One region of the Rhodopseudomonas sp. NSM genome, then DNA from elsewhere that is predicted to be linked to it. Evidence: riboswitches for the same ligand, from Rfam matches in the RefSeq annotation. Region 1 holds a riboswitch; the other holds the start of a gene.
What was found. A riboswitch is a leader RNA that binds a small molecule or an ion and turns the genes downstream of it on or off. The one in region 1 is predicted to bind cobalamin.
Positions count from the first base shown of each region.

Region 2: it holds a riboswitch for cobalamin, as region 1 does, so the genes downstream of both, ACTZWT_RS22870 (HoxN/HupN/NixA family nickel/cobalt transporter) here and ACTZWT_RS11865 (hypothetical protein) in region 1, are expected to answer to the same signal.

Region 1 covers NZ_JBQTCH010000003.1:757,641-768,082, forward strand. The annotation lists gene ACTZWT_RS11845 (cobalt-precorrin-6A reductase) at 1-175, shown strand, start outside; gene cobJ (precorrin-3B C(17)-methyltransferase) at 142-903, opposite strand; gene ACTZWT_RS11855 (precorrin-2 C(20)-methyltransferase) at 900-1,628, opposite strand; gene ACTZWT_RS11860 (precorrin-8X methylmutase) at 1,625-2,254, opposite strand; gene ACTZWT_RS11865 (hypothetical protein) at 2,251-2,934, opposite strand; cobalamin riboswitch at 2,899-3,109, opposite strand; gene tcuB (tricarballylate utilization 4Fe-4S protein TcuB) at 3,248-4,387, opposite strand; gene tcuA (FAD-dependent tricarballylate dehydrogenase TcuA) at 4,374-5,699, opposite strand; gene cobF (precorrin-6A synthase (deacetylating)) at 5,939-6,700, shown strand; gene fldA (flavodoxin FldA) at 7,107-7,589, shown strand; gene ACTZWT_RS11890 (DUF2023 family protein) at 7,568-7,999, shown strand; gene ACTZWT_RS11895 (NAD(P)/FAD-dependent oxidoreductase) at 8,111-9,913, opposite strand; gene ACTZWT_RS11900 (pyruvate kinase) at 10,085-10,442, opposite strand, start outside.
Region 2 covers NZ_JBQTCH010000011.1:60,869-71,310, reverse strand. The annotation lists gene fdhF (formate dehydrogenase subunit alpha) at 1-772, opposite strand, end outside; gene ACTZWT_RS22900 (formate dehydrogenase beta subunit) at 783-2,339, opposite strand; gene ACTZWT_RS22895 (formate dehydrogenase subunit gamma) at 2,336-2,806, opposite strand; gene ACTZWT_RS22890 (LysR family transcriptional regulator) at 3,166-4,059, opposite strand; gene ACTZWT_RS22885 (DUF3419 family protein) at 4,304-5,524, opposite strand; gene ACTZWT_RS22880 (class I SAM-dependent methyltransferase) at 5,680-6,381, shown strand; gene ACTZWT_RS22875 (DMT family transporter) at 6,378-6,701, shown strand; cobalamin riboswitch at 6,752-6,957, shown strand; gene ACTZWT_RS22870 (HoxN/HupN/NixA family nickel/cobalt transporter) at 7,032-8,150, shown strand; gene ACTZWT_RS22865 (FecCD family ABC transporter permease) at 8,158-9,183, shown strand; gene ACTZWT_RS22860 (ABC transporter ATP-binding protein) at 9,180-9,962, shown strand; gene ACTZWT_RS22855 (ABC transporter substrate-binding protein) at 9,966-10,442, shown strand, end outside.

The sequences.
Region 1 (10,442 bases):
CAAGAATGCCGGCGGCGATGCGGCGGTGGCCAAGATCGAGGCGGCGCGCGACCTCGGCCTGCCGGTCGTGATGGTCCGGCGTCCCGCTGTGCCTGCGAGGCTCACGGCGACCACGGTCGCCGAAGTGATGGCGTGGCTCGGTCATGACGGCGCCTTCAGCGAGCGCGGCGTGTAGACATAGCTGCCGCCGTCGGCGCGGGGGATGAGGCGCGTCTGCGACGAGCCGATCATCACCACGGTGCGCATGTCGGCACGGCCCGGAAGCGCATCGGAGAGCGGTACGACGTCGATGCGCTGGTGAGGCTCGCTGACGGCGGTGGCGAAGATCACCGGCACCGACGCCGGATGGATGCTGCGCAGCAACTCGAAGGCGCGGTCGAGCTGCCATTGCCGCGCTTTCGAGATCGGATTGTACAGCGCGATCACGAAGTCGGCTTCGGCAGCCGCGCGCAGCCGCTTCTCGACGGTCTCCCACGGCTTGAGATTGTCCGACAGGTTGATCGCGCAGAAATCATGGCCGAGCGGCGCGCCGATCCGCGCCGCAGCGGCGAACATCGCGCTGATGCCGGGCAGCACCCGGATGTCGAGATCGCGCCAGGCTGGATCGCCGGCCTCGATCGCCTCGAACAGCGCCGCCGCCATCGCGAACACGCCGGGATCGCCGGACGACACGATCACCACATGCCGACCCTCGCTCGCGAGCCGAAGCGCGAACGAGGCGCGATCGATCTCCTCGCGATTATCGGAAGAGTGCCGGCGGACATCGTCGCGCGCGGCGACGCGGGCCACATAGGGCGCGTAGCCGACCAGATCGGTCGCGGCGTCGAGTGCGGCCGTGACTTCCGGCGTGATCAGCTCCTGCGCGCCCGGGCCGAGGCCGGCAACGACGACCGATCCCGTCATGGTCGTCGTCCCTGTCCATGGACGAGGATCATCGAGAAGTAGGGCGCCTGATCGTCGGGCTTGTCTGCAAGCCGCATCACCGTCTCGCCGGCCATCGCGCCGCGTTCGACATAGACCGCGCGGTCGATCAGGCCGGCGGCTTCGAGCGAACGCCGGACCTTGGGAAGATTGCGGCCGAGCTTCATGATGACGATGGCGTCGCCGGTCTTCAGCGTTTCGGCGAGCCGTGTCGCATCCAGTGTTGCGGGCACGACGCACAGCACGTCGTCGCCGTAAGTAATCGGCGTGCCGCTCGCGGTCCAGCACGCCGCCATGCCGGAGATGCCGGGGACGACGACGACCGGCACGTCGCCGATCAGCCGGGTGTAGAGGTGCATGAACGAGCCGTAGAGAAACGGATCGCCCTCGCACAGCACCACCACATCGCGGCCTTGCGCGACATGCGCCGACAGCCGCGCAACGCAGTCCTCGTAGAAGCTGCGCAGGGTCGCGGCGTAAGCCGGATCGTCGAGCGGGATTTCGGTCGTCACCGGATAGTCGAGCGGCTCCTCGACGACGCCGTCGGCGAGCAGGCCGTCGACGATGGTGCGGGCATGGCCGGTGCGGCCGGCCTTCCTGAAGTAAGCGACGACCTTGGCGGAGCCGACCAGCCGCGCGGCGCGCACGCTCATCAGGTCCGGATCGCCGGGGCCGACGCCGACGCCATAGACGGTCGGGCGGGTCATTCGACTTCGCTCGCCAGCGCGTTGATCGCCGCCGCCGTCATCGCGCTGCCGCCGCGGCGGCCGCGGACGATGACGCAGGGTGCGGGGGCCGCTTCGAGCAAGGCCTCCTTGGATTCCGCCGCGCCGACGAAACCGACCGGAATGCCGATGATCGCAGCAGGCCGCGGTGCGCCGGGTTCGCCGAGGATTTCGAGCAGCCGGAACAGCGCGGTCGGCGCGTTGCCGATCGCCACCACGGCGCCGTCGAGCCGCTCGCGCCACAATTCGAGCGCGGCGGCGGAACGCGTGGTGCCGAGTTGCGCGGCGAGTGCGGGCACGCGCGGATCAGTCAGCGTGCAGAGCACCTCGTTGTCGGCCGGCAGTCGCTTTCGGGTGACGCCGTTGGCGACCATCTGCGCGTCGCACAGGATCGGCGCACCGGCCTGCAGGGCCGCGCGGCCGGCAGCGACGAGGCCCGGCGTGAAGACGATGTCGGCCGCGACGTCGACCATGCCGCTGGCGTGAATGATCCGCACCGCGACGATCTCTTCGTCGCGATCGAAGCGATCGAGCTGCGCCTCGGCACGGATGATCGCGAAGGACTGCCGATAGATCGCGTCGCCGTTGGTTTCGTAGGAGTAGCTCATCGCACCGCCTCGCGGATCGGCTCGGCGGTCGGTTGTGCCGGCTGGTCGAGCCAGGGCGCGATGGTGAGGCCGGCCGCGAGCGACAATTGCGTCAGCACCGCGCGCGCGGCCGCCTCGTCGCTGCCTTTGCAGAGCGAGGCCAGCCGGCGCAGCGTCGAACGCGGCAGATTGGACATCGCGTCGAGCCGCGGGTCGGGCTGATCGGCGATGACGGCGAGGGCGATCCGCCGGTCCCGCGCGACCGCGGTGAGGGTGTCGATGCCATCGCGCCATTCTTCGGCGCTATGCGCCAGATGGATCAGCATGCCGCGCGCCGCCACGGCTGCGGAGAGAAAGTGCTGATCGATCGAAAGCCGCGCGAGGTTTGCGAGATAGAGCTTCGGCAGTGTCTGGCCGGCGTTGGACCACGCGCGCGCGTAGCGTGCGAGCTCGGCGTCGGAGAGCGACACCACCACGAGATCGGCGGACAAAGGGGAGCAGTCGGACGCGTCGAGGGCGTCGGGCCCATCGGAGCGAACAATCGAGAGCGGCATCGTGCCAAGTCCGTCGGTTGACCATCGCGCGATGCGATGATGCGAAACCGGCGAACGGACCTGCACTCCGAACGGCCGAACTTCACCCCGGAACATCCCGCCCGGAATGGCGTCAATCAGCAGGCGACGGCAGGTCTCCTGGCTCACGGGTCACGGCCAGCGCAGCCTTCCCGGGCGTCTGCCCAGTGGCGTGTTGCGATGGCTCGCCGTTCACAGTTGCGGGAGCAGCTTCGGCTCCGTCATCATCCCGCGCAGGGCGATGACTTCCGATATTCCCTCTTAGTCCCGTCCGAAGACAGGAACCGTCGGCAGCGCGATGTTTGGTCCGAAAACGCAGATGAGTCAATCGAGCTTGCGTCGCGCAGAAGCCGGCCAGCACGCAATAAAATCGGCCCGCGCTTGCGCTGGATCAAGACGGTTCGGCCCGGCTGCGGCAGCGGCCGGTTGCGAGCACGGCCGGTCAGCCGCGATCGCGTTTGTGTCTAGCGCCCGCCGCGGCCTTCTCGGCTGCCGCGCGCAGCAATGCGGCGGCCCGGAACGGGGCGTGGACGGCCTTCGAGAACGGCAGCACGACGAAGAACCCGAAAACCAGACCGAGATGACCGGCCAGCAGCAGTCCCATCGCCGGCGTCTCGCGGAACGCCAGCACCGCAAGGCCGCTGAGGGTGACCAGGCCGAGAAGGACCAGGAAGGCGACGTTGAGTGCGACTTCGGTCCGGTCGGAAGGCTCGGTGTCGGCGCAATGTTCGACCCAGAGCAGCCCGGCGATGCCGGCCAGCATGGCGACGCCGCCGACGAGGCCGAGCAGCACCGGCAGGCTGCCGAGCGGATAGGGCGCTGCGACGCCGAGCGCGTGATGATACATCGCGGCCGAGACCGTCGACAACAAGGTGCCGGCGAAGCCCGCGACCATGACGTGGTGAAACAGCCGGCGGCGATGCGAGGTGCGCTCGCCGATGTCGTTGCAGCCCGGTCCGCCACCGCCGAGATGGCGCAGCGTGACGATGTCGCGCATCGCGGGCCCCAGCGCGCGCAACAGGGAGCCGGTCGGGACATCCGGTGCGATCGTGCGCCAGAACCGCAGCGTCGCCAGTCCGATACACGCCACTGCCCACAGCAGCGACGCGCCGGCGGCGCCCGCCATGATCGACCACGGCAGCACGCGATAGAACGCGCCCTCGCTGTCGTCGGCGCCGAACAGCGCTGCAGGCGGACGGGCCACCAGCACGACGACGAGCGTGGCGAGCACGATGACGCCGACGATCGCCGCGATTCCCGCGACCGGCGAGCCGAAGGCGCGGCCGAGCACGGGCGGCCACAGATGGTCGGCATAGGAGCGCCGACGGACCGCGGCGAGCGTGGCGGGGAGATTGATCGCGAACGGATGCGGCGGCGTGTATTGGCACGCGTACCAGCAGCCGCGGCAGTTGTGGCAGAGATTGGAGAGATAGTTCAGATCGCTCAGGTCGAACTTGTGCTTGTCGTCGATCGCCGGAAACACCGGGCACAGGCCGTCGCAATACATGCAGGCGGTGCAGAGCCGCAGCACGCGCTCGGCTTCGGCAGTCAGTTCGTCGGTCGACACATCAGCCGTGGACATGACGCGCCGCCTCCGTTCCGGCAAGCCGCCCGAACACCGCCGCGAGTGTGAGGCCGAGGCCAGCGAGATAACCGTGTCCGATCACATTGGCCGCCATGATCATGCCCGCCGCGAACAGAGTGTCGTTGCGGCGATCGTCGGCCCAGACAATTCGCATGTGGTCGTCGACCGCGACGCCGTAGTGCACGAAGGTGACGCCGGGGCGCATCGGGTAGGCGGCGAACGGGGCCGTCGTGATCTCGCGTGCGCCTGCGGGCAGTGCGGCGTTGAAGGCGTTCACGCTGTGCGCGAGCGCCGCCGGATCGAGACCGAGCGCGGCGGCGAGGTCGTCGATGGTCGCGCCTGTGATCGGCGGAAAGGCCTGCGGCGCCGCCCGCCGCAGCCCATCGGCGTCGAGGATCAGATAGGCCGTCTGACCGGCGCAGGCGGCGATCCGCGGTCCCCAGCGGGCATAGTGGGTCGGCTCGGCGCCGGCGCCGGTGGCGTCGATCCGCGTCGCCGAACCATCGACCGCCATTCCATACGGGATCGCGGTGATCCGGGTGACAATGCCGCCGTCGAATCGTGGTCCGCGCGCATCCACCGCCACCATGTGGCAGATCGTCGGATCGCCGGCGGTGCGCGCGCCGGCCGCGATCAGATCGGCCAGCATGTGCCCGTTCGCGTAGGGTGTGCCGCGGACCATGAAGCCGTCGGCGGCGTCGCCGTAGTGGGATCGCAGCCAGGCCGGATCGGCGCCGGCGCCGCCCGCGCAGACCACAATGGTGCGGGCATCGATCGGCGACGGGCCTGAAGGCGCCGTCGTGCGTTCGATGCTCCAGCTGCCGTTCGAGGATTGCCGTGACAAACGAGCTTCGCTGTCGGTGCTGATCTCGACTCCGATGTCGGCCGCCGTGGCATAGAGCGCGTTGATCATCGCCTTGCCGCCACCCAGCGGAAACACGGTGCGGCGGGAATAGGGCACGACGCCGACATGCGGCTCCTGCAGCGGAACGCCGTTGGCCATCAGCCATGCCGTGATCGTTTCCGACTCCGCGACAAGACGCTGGGCAAGGCACGGACTGGAGTCGCCCTGGGTCACGCGGGCGAGGTCATCGAGAAATTCGTGCGCGGTGTAGGCGTCGGGCACGTAGCGTGTAGGGGCTTCGTGCACGACGCGGAAATTGCGGGCATGGCGGGCATTGCCGCCGCGGAACGCGCTGGGAGCGCACTCCAGCAGACGAACCGAGACACCGGCGCGGCGTGCGGCGATCGCTGCGCACAGCCCGGCGAGACCGCCTCCAATCACAACGACATCCCACGTCGAACTCAATTCACCGCGACTCCCGACGGACTTCGTCGATTGAGATTTGCCGCCGCCGGGCTCGCCGGTTCCGGTCGGCGCGACGCTTGCTCAATTCGTCTTAGGACCCGCGCTGAACCACTTGTCAATCGCGCCGATGCTTGCGCCTGACGGGACGTCGTGCTTTTCTGGCTTCATCTTCCCAAGCCTCTCTTCGTCGTGACGGTCGCGGCTCTCCGGCCGACGAGAGCGCACGAGCGACATCAGTCATGCGCAAGATTCTTCTGATCGGAATGGGCCCCGGCGGCCCCGATTTCCTCACCGTGCAGGCGATCGAGGCGCTCAATCGCGCAACCGTGTTCTTCCTGCCGGACAAGGGCGCCGAAAAGGCCGAACTGCGCGAAGTCCGCGAACAGATCTGCCGGCGCTTCATCACCCAGCCGGATTATCGCTTCGTCACCATCGACATCCCGCAACGCGACGCGCCCGCGGACGATTATCGCGCGACCGTCGACGACTGGCATGCGCAGATCGCCGCGCGCTACCGGCAGGTGCTGATCGACGAGCTTCCCGACGATGGTTGCGGCGCGTTCCTGGTCTGGGGCGATCCGACGCTCTACGACAGTTCCTTGCGAATCCTGGATCGGCTGCGCGCGGAAGGGCTGCCGATCGAATACGAGATCATTCCCGGCATCAGCGCCGTGCAGGTGCTGACGGCGCGGCATCGCATCCCGCTCAACCGCATCGGCGAGTCCGTCACGATCACGACGGGCCGGAAGCTCGGCGCGGCCGGGCGGGTCGCCGAGGATACGGTGGTGATGCTGGATGGCGACGAGACCTTCGCCAAGATCGACGCCGGCGACACTTATATCTATTGGGGCGCCTATCTCGGCATGAAGGACGAGATCCTGATCGCCGGCAGACTCGCCGATGTCGCGGCTGAGATTCAGCGCGTCAGGCGCGAAGCCCGCGAGGCCAGGGGCTGGATCATGGACGCCTATCTGCTGCGGCGTTCCGACGGCGGCGCGTAGCGCGTCTTCAGAGTTTCTGCGGGCGATTGGAGCGTCTCAAAGCGCTACAGACTTTCGTCGCGTGCGCTCCGTCGTGCGCGCTCAGCGCGGTATTCGGGCACCAAAGAATATTCTTGACGCATGAAATTCACTGCGCGGCGTCGCGCCGGGCAGACGAATCCGGACGTTTGCCGGTATTCGCGGGGCTGCGTCGATGCGCTTAGTTAGCACGCAGAGACGCTCCACCGAGTTAGTTTGGAATTAGTATAGCAATAGTCTGATCAAAACTTGCGCAGAAGATGCATTTTTGAATTTGAGGCGGCAGGAGCGAGACAGTAGGCTCTGGCTGTTTCGACTCCACAGAGAGCCGCGGGACACTATTTGCGACGCCGGTTTCTCGTTCTTTCCTCGAGCTATCCAGAGACCCATGAGCGTGAACATCATTTTCGGCTCCGACGCCGGAGCCACGAAAGCGGTTGCGAACCGCATCGCGAAACACACCAATGGTCGGGCGATCGATATCAAGGCCGCGAGCGTTGCTGATTTCGAGAATTGCACGTTGCTGATTCTCGGATCGCCGACTTACGGCGCCGGCGATCTGCAGACCGATTGGGAGGCTCATCTCGACAAGCTTCAGCAGGCCCGGCTGACCGGAAAGAAAGTGGCGCTGTTCGGCACCGGCGACCAGGTCAGCTATCCGGACTGCTTCGTTGATGCGATGGGCGTTCTGTACGATCTCGTCACCGAGCAGGGCGCGACCGTGGTGGGGTTCACCCCGACCGCGGGCTACGACCACACCGGTTCGCGGGCGGAGCGGGACGGTCAGTTCGTCGGATTGCCGCTGGACCAGGACAACCAGTCATCCAAGACCGAGAAGAGGATCACCGAATGGGTCGGTCGGCTGAGCTGAACAGCGCGACGCTGCAGATCTTCAATCATCATCTGTACGAGCTCTCCAAGGGGATGCGGCCGTTGGCGCTGATGACCATGACGGTCGAGGCCGCAGCGCCGGTGATCGCGCGCCTGCAGGGGCGGGGCATTGCGCACTACGTCCACGAGGCGTGCCCTGATCGGGTGAACGTGGTGTTCGGCAGCAGGCTGGCCGTCAAGGCGGTCCGCCGCTTCCTGGTCGGGCCGCTGTGCGAATTGACGGCCGAGCACGATTTCATGCTCGGCATCCTGCTCGGCTACGATCGCGAAATGCAGTGCGAGCGTTTTCTCGGCCGTTGCGGGGACGCGGTCGAGACGGAGGCCCCGCTCGCAGTGACTTCCGAAATGCCGCTGGCGCTCGCTGCGGATCGCAACGCGCTGGCGCTCTAGCTCAATTCGCGGCGGCCGGCATCATCCATTCCATTCGGGATGAGGATGGCAAGGACGTCGCCGTCGCGCCTGGGCCGCGTCCGCCGATTGGCCGCGGCCCGGCACGCGTGCTCAGTTCAGATGATGCACCGCTTGCCGCCCGTAGACCAGCGTCGGGACGCCCTCCATCCGTGCCTTGAGCTGCAGCGCCAGGAACTGCGAGTAGTGCCGCGACTGGTGCAGATTGCCGCCGTGGAACCAGAGTCCATCCTGCTGGGTCGGCTTCCACATGTTGCGCTGCTCGCCTTCCCATGGACCGGGGTCCTTGGTGGTGTTCGAGCCGAGTCCCCAGACTTTGCCGACCTTGTCGGCGACGTCCTGCGAGATCAGATCGGCGGCGAAGCCGTTCATCGAGCCGTAGCCGGTGGCGTAGACGACGAGATCGGCTGGCAGTTCGGTGCCGTCGCTGAGGATCACCGAATGTTCGGTGAGCCGGGTCAAGCCGACATTGCTTTTCAGCTTGATACGGCCGTCGGCGATCAGGTCGCAGGCGCCGACATCGATGTAGTAACCGGAGCCGCGGCGCAGATATTTCATGAACAGGCCTGAGTCGTCGTCGCCGTAGTCGAGCATGAAGCCGGCGGCTTCGAGTCGCCTGTAGAAGTCGGCGTCGCGTTCGCGGATCGCGTTGTAGACCGGGATCTGGAATTCGTGGAGGATCTTGTAGGGCAGCGAGGCGAAGATCAGATCGGCCTTCGCCGTGGTAATGCCGTTCTTCACGGCCTGTTCGGAATACAGCGCGGAGAGTCCCAGCTCCATCAGCGAGTCGGACTTCACGACGTGGGTCGACGAGCGCTGCACCATGGTGACGTCGGCGCCGGCCTCCCACAGCGCCGCGCAGATGTCGTGCGCGGAATTGTTGGAGCCGATCACCACCGCCTTCTTGCCCTTGTAGGCGTCCGGGCCGGGATGCTGCGAGGAATGGTGCTGATCGCCCTTGAAAAGATCCATGCCCTCGAAGTTCGGCATATTCGGCTTGGCCGACATGCCGGTGGCGAGTACCAATTGCTTCGGCGTCAGGGTGATCTCCTGGCAATCGCGCTCGACCACCACGGTCCATTCCTGCTTCGCTTCGTCATACGAAGCGCGCTTGCACACCGTGGAGCCCCAATAGTTCAGCTCCATCACCTTGGCGTACATCTCCAGCCAGTCGCCGATCTTGTCCTTCGGGGCGAACACCGGCCAGTTCGGCGGGAACGGCAGATAGGGCAGGTGGTCGTACCAGACCGGATCGTGCAGGCAGAGCGACTTGTAGCGCTTGCGCCAGCTATCGCCGGGCCGCTCGTTCTTCTCGATGATGAGGGTCGGCACGCCGAGCTGGCGCAGCCGCGCAGCGAGTCCGATGCCGCCCTGGCCGCCGCCGATGATGACGCAATAGGGCTGGCGGCTGATGCCGAGTTCGGCGGCCTCGGCGTCGCGCTCCTCCTTCCAGGTCTTGCGCGTCGGATCGACGCCGTGCCTGGCGCCCATCGGGCGATCGAAGCCGAGCGGCTCCTCGAAGCCCTTCAGCTCCGCCATGGTGGTGAGCAGCGTCCAGATCCGTCCGTCTTTCAGCCGCAGATGGCCGAAGCCGCGCGCCACCGCGGTATCGAACTGAATCCAGCTTTCGACGATGCCGTCGGCTTCGGTGGCGTCTTCGCCGTCCGCAATCCGCCAGTTCGATGGACGCGTATCGGCGAGCCGCGCAGCGAGCATGTCGCGAACCTGGTCCTTGCCCTCCATCGTCTTGATGTTCCAGGTGAAGGCGACGAGGTCACGCCAGTAGCAATCGGTCTGAAACAGCTCGACCGCGCGGTCGGGATCGTTGGCGCTCAGCGCTTCATCCAGCAGGGCGAGCAGGGTCGTGACTTTGCCGTTCGGCGCGGTGTCGAGCATGATGTCCTCCCGTTGATAGTTGTCGCGACGTGACGCTGCGGTCTCGTTGCGCCGATCCTATCACCGCGCGCCGGGAGTGCGAGCGCGAAGCGGGACGATGTTGAATTCGTGATGATGCGTAGTTGTGCGCCGCACTCAGTGCGGCGCCGCAGCGGTCCGGCGACGCCGGCGCTAGCCCCAGCTCTGCAGCTTGCGAAGCTGCGGCGTCTTCTTGTGCTGGTGGTCGGCCATCCGGCCGAGCAGGGTGTCGAGCTCGGTGATCGCCTTGAACAGATAGGGCCCCTTGTTGAGCATCACGCATTCGGCGCGCGCCGCCATCGCCGCGTCGGTCATCTCGCCACGCGAGGGCGTACCCTTCTTGACCAGTTGTTCGAGCACCTGCGTGGCCCAGATCACCGGGATGTGCGCGGCCTCGCCGAGCCACAGAATTTCTTCCTGCATCTCCGCGAGGCGCGCGAAGCCGATCTCGACGGCGAGATCGCCGCGCGCGATCATCACCGCGGTCGGCTGCTGGCCCGCCGCCTGCACC
Region 2 (10,442 bases), on a different contig from region 1:
GCATCTCGGCCTTGAAGGTGCAGCCGACGCCGCAATAGGCGCAGGTCGTCACCACCGAGCGCTCCGGCGTGCCGATCTCGATCACGCTCTTCTCGTTCAGCGTCGCGGTCGGGCAGGCCTGCACGCAGGCGCCGCAGGACACGCATTCCGAGCCGAGGAAGCTCTCCTGCATTCCCGGCGACACCGACGAGCCGAAGCCTCGGCCGGCGATGGTCAGCGCGAAGGTGCCTTGCACCTCTTCACAGGCGCGGACGCAGCGCGAGCAGACGATGCACTTCGACGGATCATAGGTGAAGTAAGGATTGGACTCGTCGAGCCCCGGATTGGGGTGCTTCTCGCCGCTATAACCATAGCGCACATCGCGCAGGCCGACCGCGCCGGCCATGTCCTGCAATTCGCAATCGCCATTGGCCGAGCAGGTCAGGCAGTCGAGCGGATGATCGGAGATATACAGCTCCATCACGCCCTTGCGGATCTGCTTCAGCCGCTCGGTCTGGGTCTTCACCACGAGACCGTCGGCGACCGGCGTGGTGCAGGACGACGGCGTGCCGCTGCGGCCGTCGATCTCGACCAGGCACAGCCGGCAAGAGCCGAACGCGTCGACCATGTCGGTGGCGCAGAGTTTCGGGATCGCGGTACCGATCTCCATCGCGGCGCGCATGATCGAGGTGCCTTCCGGCACCGACACGCTGCGGCCGTCGATCGTCAGCGTCACCATCGTGGTCGATGGTGAGCGCGGCGTGCCGTAGTCGATTTCCTGAACCAGAGCCATGGAGCGTCCTTTATTCCGCAGCCTGCAGGCGGCGCGGCGCGAGGCCGAAATCTTCCGGGAAGTGCGTCAGTGCCGACAGCACCGGGATCGGCGCCAGCCCGCCCAGCGCGCATAGCGAGCCGAACTTCATGGTGTTGCAGAGGTCTTCCAGCACGGCGATGTTGGCCGCGGGCCTGTCGCCGGCAATGATCTTGTCGACGGTCTCGGCGCCGCGGGTCGAGCCGATGCGACAAGGGGTGCACTTGCCGCAGGATTCGATCGCGCAGAATTCCATCGCGAACCGCGCCTGCTTGGCCATGTCGACGGTGTCGTCGAACACCACCACGCCGCCATGGCCGACCATGCCGCTCCTTGCAGCAAAAGCCTCGTAGTCGAACGGCGTGTCGAACAGCGCCCGCGGGAAGTACGCGCCGAGCGGCCCGCCGACCTGCACCGCACGGACCGGTCGGCCGCTCAGCGTGCCGCCGCCGATGTCGTCGATCAGTTCGCCCAGCGTGATGCCGAACGCGACCTCGAACAGCCCGCCGTGCCTGACGTTGCCGCCGAGCTGGATCGGCTTGGTGCCGCGCGAGCGGCCCATGCCGCAATCCGCATAGGCCTGCGCGCCGCCGTCGAGAATGTACGGCACGGCCGAGAAGGTCAGCACGTTGTTGATCACCGTCGGCCGGCCGAACAGGCCCTTGTGCGCGGGCAGCGGCGGCTTGGCGCGCACGGTGCCGCGCTTGCCCTCGAGGCTTTCCAGCATCGAGGTTTCCTCGCCGCAGATATAGGCGCCGGCGCCGACTCTCACTTCGATATCGAAAGGATCGGTCGAATGGCAGATGTGATCGCCGAGATAGCCGGTGCGCCGCGCCGCCTCGATCGCGGCGTTCATCGCCTCGACCGCGTGCGGATATTCCGAGCGGATATAGATGTAGCCCTTGGTGGCGCCGACCGCGATCCCGGCGATCGTCATGCCCTCGATCACCATGAAGGGATCGCCCTCCATCAGCATCCGGTCGGCGAAGGTGCCGCTGTCGCCCTCGTCGGCGTTGCAGCAGATGTATTTCTGGCCGCGGCCGGCCTGCGCCACGGTGCGCCATTTGGTGCCGGTCGGAAAGCCGGCGCCGCCGCGGCCGCGCAGGCCGGATTTGACGACGTCGTCGATGATCGTCTCGGAGCTGAGCCCGAGCGCGCGCTCGAGCCCTTTGTACCCGCCATGGGCGCGATAATCGTCGATCGAGCGCGGATCGACGATGCCGCAGCGAACGAAGGTGAGGCGGGTCTGCCGCTTCAGCCACGGGATCTCCTCGGTGAGACCGAGCTTCAGCGGATGCGGGGCGTCGCTGAGGATCGCGTCGAGGATCGAGGGGACATCCTCGGCCGTGGTCGGTCCGAAGGCGACGCGGCCGGCCGGCGTCTCGACTTCGAGCATCGGCTCCAGCCAGTACAGCCCGCGCGAGCCGGGCCGGACCAGATCGAGGGCGACGCCCTGCTCATGCGCAACACGGTTCAGTTCGGCCGCGACCTCGTCGGCGCCGACCGCGAGCGCGCCGGAATCGCGCGGGATGAAGGCGCGGATCGTCATCGCTGCGCCTCCGTCATCAAGGCATCGAGACCGCGGGCGTCGAGCCGGCCGACCACGCGATCGTTCAGCATCGCCGCGGGCGCTGTGGCGCACAGGCCGAGGCAGTAGATCGGCTCCAGCGTCACCGCGCCGTCCGCGGTGGTGGCGCCGAAGCCGACGCCGAGCCGATCCTCGGCGCGCGCGGCCAGCGCGTCGCCGCCGGCGGCCTGGCAGGCCTCGGCGCGGCACAGCTTCAGCACGTGGCGGCCGGGCGGCGTGCGGCGGAAGTCGGGATAGAAGGTGAGCACGCCGTGGATCTCGGCGCGCGACAGGTTGAGCGCCTGCGCCACCATCGGCTCGGCTGCCTCGGGGACATGGCCGAACGCTTCCTGCAGCGCGTGCAGGATCACCAGCGTCGGTCCTTCCTTGTGCGTCAACCCGGCGATGATCTCAGCGGCGCGGGTCGGATCCCATGATTCATTATGCATCGGCGCTCTTTTCGGCGTTGTCTCGCGACCGATGAAAATGAGAATCGTTCAAAGAATCAATAAAGCTGTCCAATGCTGCGATACGGAAACGATAATGACGGGGCACTGATCCGCATCCTTCGAGGCGCGCCCGATGGCGCGGCAGCTCGGAGCGCGGCCAGTAAATTCAGTTACCAGGATAAAAGCCTCTCCCCGTCATTGCGAGCGAAGCGAAGCAATCCAGGCCCGGTGCACGGAGCTCTGGATTGCTTCGTCGCGGAGCCTGTGCTCGGACGGCGCGAAGCGCCGATCCGAGTGCTCCTCGCAATGACGAGGACGCTCCCACTCTTGAACCAGATTGCCGAGGTGTCTGTCGCAGATCAGTTCTGCAGCGACGGCGCGACCTCTCGCGCGGTCTGCATCAGCGCCGCGACCTGAGGCGTGTAGGGCTCGCGCGGCGGCACCACCAGGCCGATGCTGTAGGACACCATCGGATCGACGATCGGAATGGTGCGGACGCCGTCGCCGAGCCCGAGCGTTTCGGCGAGCTTCGCCGGCATCACGCTGGCCCAGCGCCCGGTCTTGACGTGAGTGTAAAGCACGATGATCGAATTCGATGTCAGGGTCGGAAGCGCCTCGGTGCCGGCTTCGCGCAGCGCGCGGTCGATGATGCGGCGGTTTTGCATGTTCGGCGTCAGCAGGCACAGTGGAACCTGCCCGACTTCCTTCCACGTCACCTGATCGCGATCGCCGAACATGCCGTCCGGCGAGGTGATCAGCCGGTAGCTCTCCTGATACAACGGGATGGTGCGGACTTTGCCGACGGGTTCGTTCTCGATGTAGGTGAGGCCGGCGTCGGCTTCGAGATTTTCCAGCAGGCCCAGCACTTCCGACGAGGTGCAGGACTGAATGCTGAAGCGCACATCCGGATAGCGCGCGCGGAACGGGGTGGTCAGCGACGCCACCATGCCGAGCACGGTCGGAATCGCGGCGATCCGGAGCTCTCCGCTGAGGCTGCCCTTGAGAGAGTTGATTTCCTGCTTCATCGCCCGGGTATCGGCGACGATCCTCCGCGCCCAGTCCAGCGTCCGCTCACCTTCCGGCGTGAAGCCGAGGAACCGGGAACCGCGCTGCACCAGCATCACCCCGAGAATTTCCTCGAGCTGCTTGATACTGGTCGACATCGTCGGCTGCGTCACGCCGCAGGCTTCCGCCGCGCGTCCGAAATGGCGTTCCTTGGCGAGCGCAATCAGCAGCTCGAGCTTGTCGATCAAACCGGCCTCGTCAAATTTGCGAAATATGACGCGAGTCTTGCCCGATCAGGCGGCATTCGGCAAGGCAGGCACAGCCCGCTCCTCTCCCGCTTGCGAGAGAGGGCTGGGGAGAGGGCGAGCCGAGCACTGAGTCCGCGTTGTTCGGAGAGGCTTTCCCCACCCGGATCGCCATGCGATCCGACCTCCCCGGCAAGCGGGAGAGGTCGCGGTGGCAGCGCCTTGCTCCCTCGCGCGCGCAGTCCGATCAGTTCGCGCCGGGGCGTCGCGTGTAGCAGTGGAAGCCGCCGTAGATGCCGGAGCGGTCGCGGTCGAAGCCGATCGCGCTGCGCTCGGCGTCGCGCTGCCAGAGTTCCCGCAGCGGCGCGAGCGCCTCGGTGTCGAGCGGCGATTCGGCGCCCGCGGTGCGGAAGATTACCCGCACTGAATCCTTGCCGGACCGATCGATCGCGTCCCACAGCGCGCGGATCTCGTCCGGCGCCATCCAGTCCTGCGAGTCCAGCAGCACCACGGCGTCGATCTGCCGGGCCGGCAGATTTTCCAGGAACACGCGCAGGTTCTGGTGCACCGGAATGATCAGGCCGGCGCCCGAGCGCATCTGCGGGTAGCGGCTGCGCTGCAGATACAGCGGCAGGCAGCTGTCGCCGGGGCCGGGATAGCTGCGGCTCAGCGCCTGCCAGGCGAAGTAATTAGTCTCGTTCGGATAGACGTTGATCAGCCGCAGCAGCCGCGCGTGCAGCACCTCGTTGAGCGGCTGGTCGCCGCCGAGCAGTTCGCGCTGCTGCGGCGGGATGCCTAGGCTGAACAGCAGCGCCGGCGTGCGCGTCAGCAGCCTGGCGAAGCGCGAGTGGAACAAGCGATCGAGCTGCTGCAGCGCCGCCTTGCGCTCGGGAGAGTCCGGCGCCGCCTTCAGCAGGGCCGAGAGGTCGATCTTGGCGAATTTCGCCAGCAGATGCGCGAAGCCGATGAAGCTGCCGAGCGCGCCGTGACGGTAGAAGCCGTCGGTGAAGTAGCGATGGCGCGCGCGGCCGCGGAAGTCGCGTTCGTCCCAGTAGCTGCGCGCGTCACCATCGAGCTGCGGCCGCAGCCGCTGCCGATACAGGTCGGCATTGTCGTCGGCGGTACCTTCGCCGAAGAAGCGCCAGAACTGCTCGTAGTCCGGCAGCGCCCGCAAACCTGCGAGCTTCAGCTTCAGCAGCGCCAGATGCGCCTCGTTGAGATCGACCGCGAACACCTGCGCGGGCTTCGCGGTGAGGTAGGACAGCGCATTGCAGCCGCCCGAGGAGATCGTCACGATGGTCGAGCCGATCGGCAATTGCAGCGCCGCGAGATCCGCCTCGGGGTCTTCCCATATCTGGGTATAGACCAGACGTCGAAACCAGATCGAAAACAGACGATCCCAGATCGTCGATTCACTGCGATCCTTACTGTTGCGGACCGCGTCCGCGATGAGCTGCTGCGTATTCATACCACCCTCGAATCGGCAATCGTTCGAGAATAGCCGCGTCGCACTGCAGTTTTGCGACAGTCCGGCGCGCGCCGCCGGCGCATCTGTCATCACCATGTCGTCGCAAAATAGGATGGATGGCGGACAATCCCAGATCGAGGGCGTACTCCGTGACCATGATCCGCTCCGAAATTTCTGCTGATCCGTCCTGGCCGGTCGACGCGACGTCGCGCATGAACCGGATGTATCGCTATCAGCGGCATATCTATGATACCACGCGTCGCTACTATCTTCTGGGCCGTGACGGGATGATTGCCGGGCTTGCGCCCGCCGTCGGCGACAATGTGCTGGAAATCGGCTGCGGCACCGGCCGCAACCTGATCGCGGCGGCGAGCCGCTACCCGGGCGTGCGCTTCTACGGCTTCGACGTCTCGACCGAAATGCTGACTTCGGCGATCAGCGCCATCGCCCGCGCCGGGCTGAGCTGTTCGGCGAAGGTCGCCCATGGCGACGCTACCAGCTTCACCGCGCAGGCGGTGTTCGGCCAACCGATCGCGTTCGACCGGGTGATGATCTCCTACAGCCTGTCGATGATCCCGGAGTGGACCGCGGTGATCGAGCGGGCGGTCGCCAGCCTGAAGCCGGGCGGCCAGTTGCACATCGTCGATTTCGGCGACCAGAGCGGTCTGCCGCAGGCCATCCGCACTGCGCTGCGCCGCTGGCTGGCGCTGTTCGACGTCACGCCGCGCGATGAACTCGAGGCGACGCTGATGCAGATCGCGGTGCGCACCGGCGCCGGGCTGAAATTCGACCGGCCGTATCGCGGCTACGCGCAGGCCGCGGTGCTGACCCTGCCGTCGCGGCGCCGCGCGCCGTGAGCGGATGGCTCGCGCTGCTCGCAGCGGGCCTGATGGAGATCGTCTGGGCGGTGGGCCTGAAGCACTCCGACGGCTTCACCCGGTTCTGGCCGGCGCTCGGCACGCTGGCGGCGATCCTCGCCAGCTTCGGCCTGATGAGCATTGCGCTGAAGTCGCTGCCGTTCGGCACCGCCTATGCGGTGTGGACCGGGATCGGCGCCACCGGCAGCATCGTGGTCGGCATGGCGGTGTATGGCGAGCCGGCCAATGCGGTGCGGGTGCTTTGCCTGTCGATGATCGTCGCCGGCATGATCGGGCTCAAGCTCGGCACGCCTGCGTAGAGCGCACCGCTCCCGACCAAGGCGGCGATTGACAAAGCGGGTCCGCCCCCCTCCTATCGAACCGTTCAGGTGTGCCGGGAGTCTCCCGGCACAGGGAAGCCGGTCCGGGCGCCTTTGGCGTCTCAAGCCGGCGCTGCGCCCGCAACTGTAGGCGGCGAGCGATCCTTCATCATGCCACTGCGCCCTTCGGGCGCGGGAAGGCGAGGGATTGCGACGACCCGCGAGCCAGGAGACCGGCCTGAGCCGCGTCATCTTCCAGCGTGCGGTGCGCGCGGCTGGGGCGGTCCGCCGCATGGGTGACAGGAAACTGCTCACCGTTCGGGGACCCTGATGTCCGAGACCATTGCCCGCGAAAGTTCTCCTTCCAACGCCGCTGCTCCCAACACCGCTGTGTCCAGGAGCGGGGTGTCCCCGCCCTCCGATGGATTCCGCATCCGCCTGGTCGCCGTGCTCGGCGGGCTGGTGATCGCCAACATTGCCGCCTGGGCCTGGGCGCTGACCGCCTTTGCCGGGCAGCCGGTGCTGATCGGCACCGCGGTCCTCGCCTACAGCCTCGGCCTGCGTCACGCGCTCGACGCCGATCACATCGCGGCGATCGACAACGTCACCCGCAAGCTGATGCAGGAGGGCAAGCGGCCGGTCGCGGTCGGGCTGTTCTTCGCGCTCGGCCATTCGACCGTGGTGCTGGTGGCGTCGCTGGCGATCGCGCTGGCGGCCAATTCGCTGACGGAACGGTTCTCCGGCTATCGCGAGATCGGCGGCGTGATCGGCACCTCGGCGTCGGCGCTGTTCCTGTTCGCGATCGCGCTCGCCAATCTCTCGGTGCTGAGCGGCGTCTATCGCGCCTTCAAGAAAGTCCGCGCCGGCGAGGTGGTTCACGACGACGATATCGACGCGCTGCTGCAGCAGCGCGGTTGGCTGGCGCGGCTGTTCCGGCCGCTGTTCCGCTTCATTTCCAAGAGCTGGCAGCTGTATCCGATCGGTCTCTTGTTCGCGCTCGGCTTCGAGACCGCCAGCGAGATCAGCCTGTTCGGTCTGGCCGCCAACAGCGCGGGCTCGATCTCGCACTGGTCGATCCTGATCTTCCCGGCGCTGTTCGCCGCCGGCATGACGCTGGTCGATACGCTGGACGGCGTGCTGATGCTCGGCGCCTATGGCTGGGCCTATCGCAACCCGGTGCGCAAGCTGTACTACAACATGACGATCACCTCGGTCTCGGTGCTGGTCGCGATCGTGATCGGCGGCATCGAGACGCTCGGGCTGCTGGGCGGGCGGCTGCACCTCGAAGGCGCGTTCTGGGAGTGGATCTCCGAGCTCAACGAGAATCTCGGCGCGCTCGGCTACGGCATCGTCGGATTGTTCATTGCGAGCTGGATCGTCTCGACCATCATCTACCGCGCCAACGGCTATCACCGGCTCGACGAGCGCGCGCCTGTCGTGCAGAAATGACCGCCACATGACGATGCGTCCAAATCCCGCGTCACGCGCGGCGGCGGTCACGGCCGCCCTGATGATCGTGGTCGGCCTGCTCGCGCTCGGCTCGCTCGGCGTCGGCCCGGTGAAGCTGTCGCCGCTCGCCGTGATCGATGCGTTGATCGGCCGTGGCGGCGAGGTGCAAGAGATCATCGTGCAGCAGATCCGTCTGCCGCGCGCCATCCTGGCGCTGGCGATCGGCGGCATACTCGGCCTGTCGGGCGCAGCATTGCAGGGCCTACTGCGCAATCCGCTGGCGTCGCCGTCGCTGTTCGGCGCGCCGCAATCGGCGGCGTTCGGCGCGGTGCTGATCATTTCGCTCGGCTGGGCCGATGTCCGCTCCTACGCATTGCCGGTAGCCGGCATCACCATGGCGTTCGTCTCGGTGTTCGTCCTGCTCACGGTCGCCGGCCGCAGCGCCAGCCTGCTGCTGCTGATCCTCGCGGGGCTGGCGATCTCGAGTCTCGCGGGTGCGGCGACCGCGCTGGTGATGAATCTGTCGAACAACCCCTTCGCCAGTCTGGAAATCGCGTTCTGGCTGCTCGGCTCGCTGGAGGACCGCAGCTTCCGTCACGTCGCATTGGCGCTGCCCTTCATCATTGTGGGCGCCGCGCTGCTGCTCAGTCAGCGCGCCGCGTTCCGGGCGCTCAGCCTCGGCGAGGAAACCGCGCAGAGTCTCGGCGTCGACGTCGCGCGCCTCCGGCTGATCGTGATCGTCGGCGTCGCGCTCGGGGTCGGCGGCGCGGTCTCGGTGTCGGGCACGATCGGCTTCATCGGCCTGGTCGCGCCGCATCTGGTGCGACCGCTGATCGGCCACGATCCGGCGCGATTGTTGATCCCGAGCGCGTTCGCCGGCGCCGCGCTGCTGCTCGCCGCCGATATCGCGGTGCGGATCATTCCGTCGACCACCGACATCAAGGTCGGCGTGCTGACCTCGATCATCGGCGTGCCGTTCTTCCTGTATCTGATCATGCGCGAGCGCCGCGCGCTGGGCGGAGGCGTCGCATGAGCGGACACGGCTTCCTCGCCGCGCGAAACCTCGGCGTCGCGCTGTCCGGCCGGCAGGTGCTGCACGACGTGTCGCTGGACCTCGCGCGCGGCCATCTGGTCGCTTTGGTCGGGCCGAACGGCGCCGGCAAGACCACGCTGCTGCGCGCGCTGGCCGGACTGATCGAGGCGAGCGGCGACGTGACGATCGGCGGCGATGCGCTGTCGGCGCTGCCGCTGCGCGAGCGCGCCCGGCGGTTCGGCTATCTGCCGCAAGGCCATCTGGTGCACTGGCCGCTGCCGGCGCGCGACGTGGTCGCGCTCGGCCGGTTTCCGCACGGCGCCACCGATCCGGCGCGGTTGTCGCCGCGCGATGCCGAGGCGGTCGCGCGCGCGATGCGGATCACCGACGTGGTGCAGTTCGCCGATCGCAACGTAACTGAATTGTCCGGTGGCGAGCGCAGCCGCGTCGCGCTGGCGCGTGTCCTCGCCGTCGAGGCGCCGGTGGTGCTGGCCGACGAGCCGACCGCCTCGCTCGATCCGCGCTATCAGCTCGACGTGATGCAGACGCTGCGGCAGGCCGCCGATGCCGGCACGCTGGTGATCGTGGTGACGCACGATCTCGGCCTCGCCGCGCGCTTCGCCGATACCGTGCTGGTGATGGCGGCCGGGCGGCTCGCGGCGCACGGCACGCCGCATCAGGCGCTGTCGGACGAAATTCTGCAGCGGGTGTTTCGCGTCAGCGCCTATCGGGCGGACTATCAGGACAGCGGCGTGATCCTGCCCTGGGCCGGGGTCTGAGCGATGCGCGCCCGCGCCTGGCTCGCTCTCGCGCCGGCGCTGATCGCGGGACTGTCGTCCGCCGCGGTTGCCGCGCCGCTGCCGCGGCTCGCGTCGATCAATGTCTGCACCGATCAGTTGCTGATCACGCTCGCCGATCCGGAGCAGATCCTCGGCCTCAGCCCTTATGCGCGCGACGCCGCGCGATCCTATCTGTCGGAGCGGGCCGCCCGGTTTCCGGTGCTGTCGGGCGAGGCCGAAGACGTGTTGATGCTGAAGCCCGACATCGTCGTCGGCGGCCGCTACACACGGCGCGCGACGCGCGAATTGCTGAAGCAGCAGGGCCAGCGCGTCGTCGAGTTCGATGCGGCGCGCACGCTCGACGACGCCAAGGCGCAGATCAGCCGGATGGGCGATCTGGTCGGCCATCCCGAGCGCGCGACGGCGGCGAATGCGCGGATCGATGCGGCGATCGCGCGAGCGCGCCAAGCCGCGTCCGAC